Regions from separate parts of the Hydrogenophaga sp. LT287 genome, predicted to be linked through region 2. Evidence: predicted binding sites of a transcription regulator. Region 2 holds the regulator's gene; each other region holds the start of a gene.
What was found. Region 2 encodes LexA, which represses DNA repair genes until DNA is damaged. Its sites were predicted from a motif close to ACTGTATNNNNATACAGT; they were not measured.
Positions count from the first base shown of each region.

Region 1: a site for LexA is predicted at 1,286-1,303, ahead of AC0GNR_RS19285 (LexA family protein). Genes of this name have one in related genera too.
Region 3: a site for LexA is predicted at 1,100-1,117, ahead of recA (recombinase RecA). Genes of this name have one in related genera too.

Region 1 is NZ_JBVPZC010000061.1:1,891-4,152, reverse strand. It holds partial or broken gene AC0GNR_RS19300 (LysR substrate-binding domain-containing protein) at 1-134, shown strand, start outside; partial or broken gene AC0GNR_RS19295 (transposase domain-containing protein) at 291-386, opposite strand; gene AC0GNR_RS19290 (SOS response-associated peptidase) at 561-1,214, opposite strand; gene AC0GNR_RS19285 (LexA family protein) at 1,331-1,780, shown strand; partial or broken gene AC0GNR_RS19280 (Y-family DNA polymerase) at 1,822-2,262, shown strand, end outside.
Region 2 is NZ_JBVPZC010000001.1:246,308-248,569, reverse strand. It holds gene AC0GNR_RS01180 (asparaginase) at 1-494, opposite strand, end outside; gene lexA (transcriptional repressor LexA) at 639-1,325, shown strand; gene AC0GNR_RS01170 (hypothetical protein) at 1,466-1,831, shown strand; gene AC0GNR_RS01165 (D-2-hydroxyacid dehydrogenase family protein) at 2,121-2,262, shown strand, end outside.
Region 3 is NZ_JBVPZC010000007.1:145,605-147,866, forward strand. It holds gene recA (recombinase RecA) at 1-1,041, opposite strand, end outside; gene AC0GNR_RS08390 (MarR family winged helix-turn-helix transcriptional regulator) at 1,182-1,715, shown strand; gene AC0GNR_RS08395 (response regulator) at 1,866-2,262, shown strand, end outside.

The sequences.
Region 1 (2,262 bases), on a different contig from region 2:
TTGTTAAGTTAACTATTTCAGACACCAGCATGGCGACACAGGTGCACTTCATCTGTAGAAAGGAGCGGCATCAAGCTCCACTGATCTCGATCTTCCTGGGTTTGGCGCATAGCGTAAGTCAGAAAATTGCCTAGGTATGGAACTTGGATTCCATGCAGCCGTGGGGCATGGGACCGAGGGGCAACTGTTCGCCTGTAGGCCGACTTAAGTTAAGGGTTGTAGGACGCCCGTAATCGCGCGGCGATCCCATCTTGACTGCGGGGCGCGGTCGTGTATCTGAATATGCGCTGTCAGGCTGACTGCCAGCGGTATGGCAGCAGCTCGCCGATCTGGGTGGCGGGCTGCATGGGCAGGCGTGCCATGACATCGCGCAGGTAGGCGTAGGGTCGTCCCGTTCATGGGGAGACGTGTGCTAGACCATGACTGCAGCTCCCTCGATACCGGTCATCGATGCTGCCGCGCTGCTGGGTGAGCCAATGACAGCTTTGTGCCAGGCACCGTGAACTCAGGTCACGGCCGCGACCGACAGCAACCGCTGCGAAGCAGTCTCCCACCCTCCTTCAATCTCGTTCACTTCCCACCCTCAAACCCTCCGCCGCAAATGGCGCCAGGAACTGCTCACAGCGCTCAGCCGTCGCTACCAGCCACTCGTCATAGACCGACTCCGGCAACACCACAACCATGCGTTTCTCGTCGGTCGGCTTGTGAAACTGGTTCATCAGCGGGTGGGTATCGGCGTTGGTCGTCAGCATGGTGTAGCTGTGCACCCATTCCCCCTGGGGAGACTTCCAGGCAGACCACAAACCTGCAATGCCCATGGGCCGACCGTCTGACCGTTCGATACGAGTGGGAATAGCCTTGCCGCTGCGCCAGTCCGGTTCGTAGATGGCCTGGGCCGGGATGATGCAGTGCTGCGCCCGCTTCCAGGCCTCCCGAAAACTTGGTTTGGTGGCCACCGTCTCGCTGCGGGCGTTGTAGGTACTGCGGCAGATCTTCAGGTCGGTCGCCCAGTGGGGTACCAGGCCAAACAGGCCGGGTAACGCTTCCCTATCAGGCACCGCGTCATCCCCCGAGTCCTTCTCCCTGGGGCGGCGGATCAGCAGGCCGGGGTATCCCGGCCAGAGATCGGTTTTTCCCAAGTCGGCCGGTGGCTCCACCTGGAACACCTTTCGCAAGACCTGGACGTCCCGCACGCCTTCGTAGTGACTGCACATGGTTCCATCCTATGCGCGGATTCGCGCCGGTTTTCTGTGAAGCATTCCCAAGGGATGGGCTTGGCCTCTATACTGTTATTATGTCCAGTATTGTAGAAGATCACCTGTTGTCACCCATGTTCCCTGGTGCAGCGTCAGGAAGCTGCAGCCCACCGAGGCCCTTGGCCGAATGCCCACTTCCCGCTTTCCAACTTGAATCCCGGATTCGGGCGGGTTTTCCGTCGCCGGCGGAGGACTTCCAGGCCAAACGCATCGACGTGCTCGAACACCTGATCAAACATCCACAGGCCACCTACAGCATGACGGTGCGGGGTGAGTCCATGCGTGAGGCGGGCATCTTCGATGGGGATGTGCTGCTGGTGGACCGGGCAATCAAGCCCAGCCACGGCCAGATTGTGGTGGCGGTGGTCGATGGGGACTTCACCTGCAAGCAGCTCTGGCAACGCGGGGGGCGGCTGAAGCTCAAGGCTGCCAACCCGACCTTCGCCGACATCGTGCCCACCGAAGGCCAGACGGTCGAGGTGTGGGGCGTGGTGATCGCGGCGATCAAACAGTTCAAACGCTGAAGCCGGCGAACCTTGGTTGAGCGTGCTGCATGGCTTCCTCGCTGTATGCCCTGGTCGATGGCAACAATTTTTATGTCTCTTGCGAGCGTGTGTTCCGCCCCAGCCTGAGCGGCAAACCGGTGGTGGTGCTTTCCAACAACGACGGTTGTGCGATTGCCCGCTCCAACGAGGCCAAGGCCCTGGGCATTGCCATGGGGGCTCCCTGGTTCAAGATCCGGCATCTGGCGGAATCCCAGGGGCTGGTTGCACTCTCGGCGAACTTCCCGCTGTACGGAGACCTAAGCGACCGCATGATGAGCCTGGTGGCCGGGCTCGGTCACCGGCAGGAGATCTATTCCATCGACGAGTCGTTTGTGGATCTCTCGGGTATCCGGGGTGACCTGGTCCAACGCAGCCGGGTGATCCGCGAAAGGGTGTTGCAGTGGGTGGGCATCCCCTGCTGCATCGGCATCGGGCCGACCAAGACCCTGGCCAAGCTGGCC
Region 2 (2,262 bases):
TGCACCTGACCGGCACACACCACCACCACGCCGAACGCGCCCGCCTGGCGCGCCACGGCCACCGCATCGCTCAGATTCTGAGGTCCGTCGGGCACCAGGGCCGTGGCTGGACGCATGGCGCAGGTCAACACCACCGGCTTGCCGGGCCGCAAGACCGACTGCAGAAAAAAGGCGGTTTCCTCAATGGTGTCGGTCCCGTGGGTAATGACAATGCCCGCCACCTCGGGTCGTTCCAGATGAAATGCCACACGCGCTGCAAGCGCCTTCCACACAGCAAACCCCATATCCTTGCTGTCGAGCTGAGCCACCTGCTCCACATCCAGCGGCAAGCCCTGCAACAACGGAACAGCGCCCACCAGATCGGCCACTGACACCTGGCCGGCCACGTAACCCACGTTGTCCCCCGCCCGGGCAGACTGCCCAGCAATGGTTCCGCCCGTGCCCAGAATCACCAGGCGTTTTTCAGCCTGCGCCTGCGTTTCATGAATTGCCACTTGCCAAGACTCCAAAACTGATTAAAAATACAGGTACTGGATAAGAACACAGTCGCTCTGAAAATGATCTTGGCGGCTGTACCGAATCCCTTCATTGCCAGATGCCGACTGCCCTCCTCGTGAGCGCTCTTCAAAAGGTCACCCATGCTTGAGTCCCAGCCCTATCCGCCCAAACTCACGGCCCGCCAGCAGCAGATTCTGGAACTCATCCAGACAGCCATTGCACGCACCGGCGCGCCGCCCACCCGCGCAGAAATTGCCACAGAGCTGGGCTTCAAATCGGCCAATGCGGCAGAAGAGCATTTGCAGGCCCTTGCCCGCAAGGGCGTGATTGAGCTCGTCAGCGGCACATCGCGCGGCATCCGCCTGCGCAGCGAAGACCTTCAATCCATCAACAACTCACGGGGACGCCAGCTTACACTGCCGCTCCCCAGCCTCGCCCAGCTGATGCTGCCTCTCATTGGCCGTGTGGCGGCTGGCTCGCCCATCCTCGCTCAAGAGCACGTGGACCAGACCTACCACGTTGAGCGCAGCCTGTTTCAACGCACACCCGACTACTTGCTCAAGGTGCGGGGCATGTCCATGCGCGATGTTGGCATCATCGACGGTGACTTGCTCGCCGTACAGGCCACCAAAGAAGCCAAGAATGGCCAGATTGTGGTGGCTCGCCTGGGTGAGGACGTAACCGTCAAACGCTTCATGCGCCGGCAACACCTCATTGAGCTGCACGCTGAAAATCCAGACTACAAGACCATTGTGGTCGAGCCTGGTGAGCCCTTTGAAATTGAAGGACTGGCCGTGGGCCTGATCCGAAACAGCTTCCAAGTCTGACCCGCAGGGGTTCACGTCGCCTCAGCAGGTGGCGGGCGTTTGGTCCGGAAGGCGGTTTTTGCACTGCCTGAACGGCACAACCCTGCGTTGGCGATTCCTTTAGCAATCCTGCCTGTGTTCAACCCCTTTTGGAGTTTCGCATGGGAATCCGTTTCACGACCAACACTTGGCGCGCGCCGCTGCAGCTCATCGACAGCTGGCTGCCCGCACCTACTGTGATTAAGCAAGCCAAGACCGCCCCGAAAGTTGTGCAACTGTTCACCCGCGCGGGCTGGCTCGGTCGCAACACCACCACAGCCGCTGCCGCAGCGGCAAATGACCCGACCAGCCCGCATGCGCCATCGGCGCACCGGCCATCTCGGGTGCGTGTGGTGCGCAACACCGACGCTGGCGCAAGTTGCCGAATGGACGCCCGCCTCGTGATCTCCGGACGCATCAACGATGTGTGTGCCGAACTCGACAGGCTCGCTGCGCTCGAAAACCAAGCACGCCGTCAGCGCGCCTGAGAGCCCTGCACAACGACAAGCCAACGCCCACCCCGGCGATGCGGAACAAGTCCCACCCCGGTGCACGCCCCCTTATCAGTAGGGGTTGCAAGGCGTGAACCGCAGACATAGCCGAGACAATGGCGGGTATTGACAGCGCCGCAAGCTGACCGAGACGGAGATGCGCTCGCCGTGTAGACATTTCTTGAGCACCGCACTGAGGGCCGCACTGGTTGGAGCGCACTTCACAAGGTAACCAGGTGCGTACCGCACAGCAATCGCACTTGGGCATGCGGGCACAATAGAGCCCATGAATATTGTGATCCTTGATGATTATCAAGACGCTGTCCGCAAGCTGCGTTGTGCCGAAAAGTTGGAACCTTACCCGGCCAAAGTTTTCACCAACACGGTCAAGGGCGTGGGTCAACTGGCTGTGCGCTTGCGTGATGCAG
Region 3 (2,262 bases), on a different contig from region 2:
GGCGGGCTCATCCACCGGCAGCAGCGGCACACCCAGCGAGGCGCGCACTTTGTTTTCGATTTCGACGCGCAGGTCGGGGTTTTCGCGCAGGAATTCGCGCGAGTTGTCGCGACCCTGGCCAATTTTTTCGCCGTTGTAGGCATACCAGGCACCCGACTTTTCGATCACCTTGTTGTTGGCGCCCAGGTCCAGGATCTCACCTTCGCGGCTGATGCCCTCGCCAAAGAGGATGTCGAACTCGGCGGTTTTGAACGGTGGCGCCACCTTGTTTTTGACCACCTTCACCTTGGTTTCGTTGCCAATGGCGTCTTCGCCCTTTTTGATGGTGCCGGTGCGGCGAATGTCCAGACGGACCGACGCGTAGAACTTCAGCGCATTGCCGCCGGTGGTGGTTTCGGGGCTGCCAAACATGACGCCGATCTTCATGCGGATCTGGTTGATGAAGATGACCATGCAATTGGTCTTCTTGATGTGAGCGGTGAGCTTGCGCAGCGCCTGGCTCATCAGGCGGGCCTGCAGGCCGGGCAGGCTGTCGCCCATTTCGCCTTCGAGCTCGGCCTTGGGGGTGAGTGCGGCCACCGAGTCCACCACGATCAGGTCCACCGCGCCGGAGCGCACCAGGCTGTCCACGATTTCGAGCGCCTGCTCGCCGGTGTCGGGCTGAGAAATCAGCAGGTCTTGCAGATTCACGCCAAGCTTCTGTGCGTACTGGATGTCCAGCGCATGTTCGGCGTCGACAAAGGCGCAGGTGCCGGCGAGCTTTTGCATTTCAGCGATCACCTGGAGCGTGAGCGTGGTCTTGCCCGACGATTCTGGACCGTAGATTTCGATCACCCGACCGCGCGGCAGGCCACCAACGCCCAGGGCAATGTCCAGCCCCAGCGAGCCGGTGGACACGACCTGGATGTCTTCAATGACCTCACCCTCGCCCAGCCGCATGATGGTGCCTTTGCCGAACTGCTTTTCGATCTGGGCCAGCGCGACCTGCAAGGCCTTGGCTTTTTCGCTGTTGAGGGGGTTGGGTTTGACGGCTGCGTCCATTTGAAGCTCCTGGGCGGGTAAGTGGGTGGTCGCTCCCAGCATGTGTTTTTGCGTACAGGCTGGATGCTTGAACAGCAGTTTACAGCCAAGTAAAACGCCAAACACCAGATTTATGGTCAGTTTGCCTTACTATTTGCGGCATGTTTGAACCGACCTTTTCAACAGACACCACCGCAGGTGCGGACGACCGCTGGCGCGTGGGCCACCTGGGCCGTCTGATGGGCCAGGCCTTGCGCCGTTTTGACGAGCGGGTGTTGCACCTGATGGCGCACAACGCGGAGGTGCCGCTGGCGTTGTCCAACCTGGCGGCACGCGCGCAAATTGGGGCTGCCCACATCCACATCACGCGCCACCTGGGCCTGCAAGGCTCGCGCCTGACCGATCTGGCCCAGCAGGCCGGCATGAGCAAGCAGGCCATGGGCGATCTGGTGACGCAATGCGATGCGTGGGGCCTGGTGCGGCGCGAACCCGACCCGCTGGATGCCCGGGCGCGCCGCATCGTTTTCACCGACACGGGGCTGCTGTGGCTGGAAGCTTTTCGCCAGGCAGTGGCGCAGGCAGAAAGCGAGTTCCGGGCACAGGTGGGCAACGACGTGGCCACCGTGGTGGCGCTGGGCCTGGAGGCCTATGGCTCGGAGGCGGTGGACACACGCCGGCACACCGCGACCCGGTGAAACCCCGGGGGTCCAAAGGCGCCCAAGGGCCAGCCCGGAGCCTAAAATGGACCGGCACGGATCTTGGTTGTGTGGCGTTTGTGCGCCCTGACACAAAGAGATCCGTCCGTTGCAGCATAAAAACCGCCCGCCAGACCAGAGGAGACATCCATGCGCATCTTGATTGCCGAAGACGACCAGGTTCTGGCCGATGGCCTGTTGCGCAGCTTGCGCGCCGCCGGAGCCGCCGTGGACCATGTGGCCAGTGGCAGCGAGGCCGATGCCGCGCTGATGACGAACAACGAGTTTGACCTGCTGATTCTGGACCTGGGCCTGCCCAAGCTGCACGGGCTTGAAGTGCTCAAGCGCCTGCGCGCGCGCGGATCGTCGCTGCCGGTGCTGATCCTGACGGCCGCCGACAGCGTGGAAGAGCGTGTGAAAGGGCTGGACTACGGCGCCGACGACTACATGGCCAAGCCGTTTTCGCTGCAAGAACTCGAAGCCCGGGTGCGTGCGCTCTCGCGCCGCGGCATGGGCGGCAGCACCAACACCATCAAGCACGGCCCAC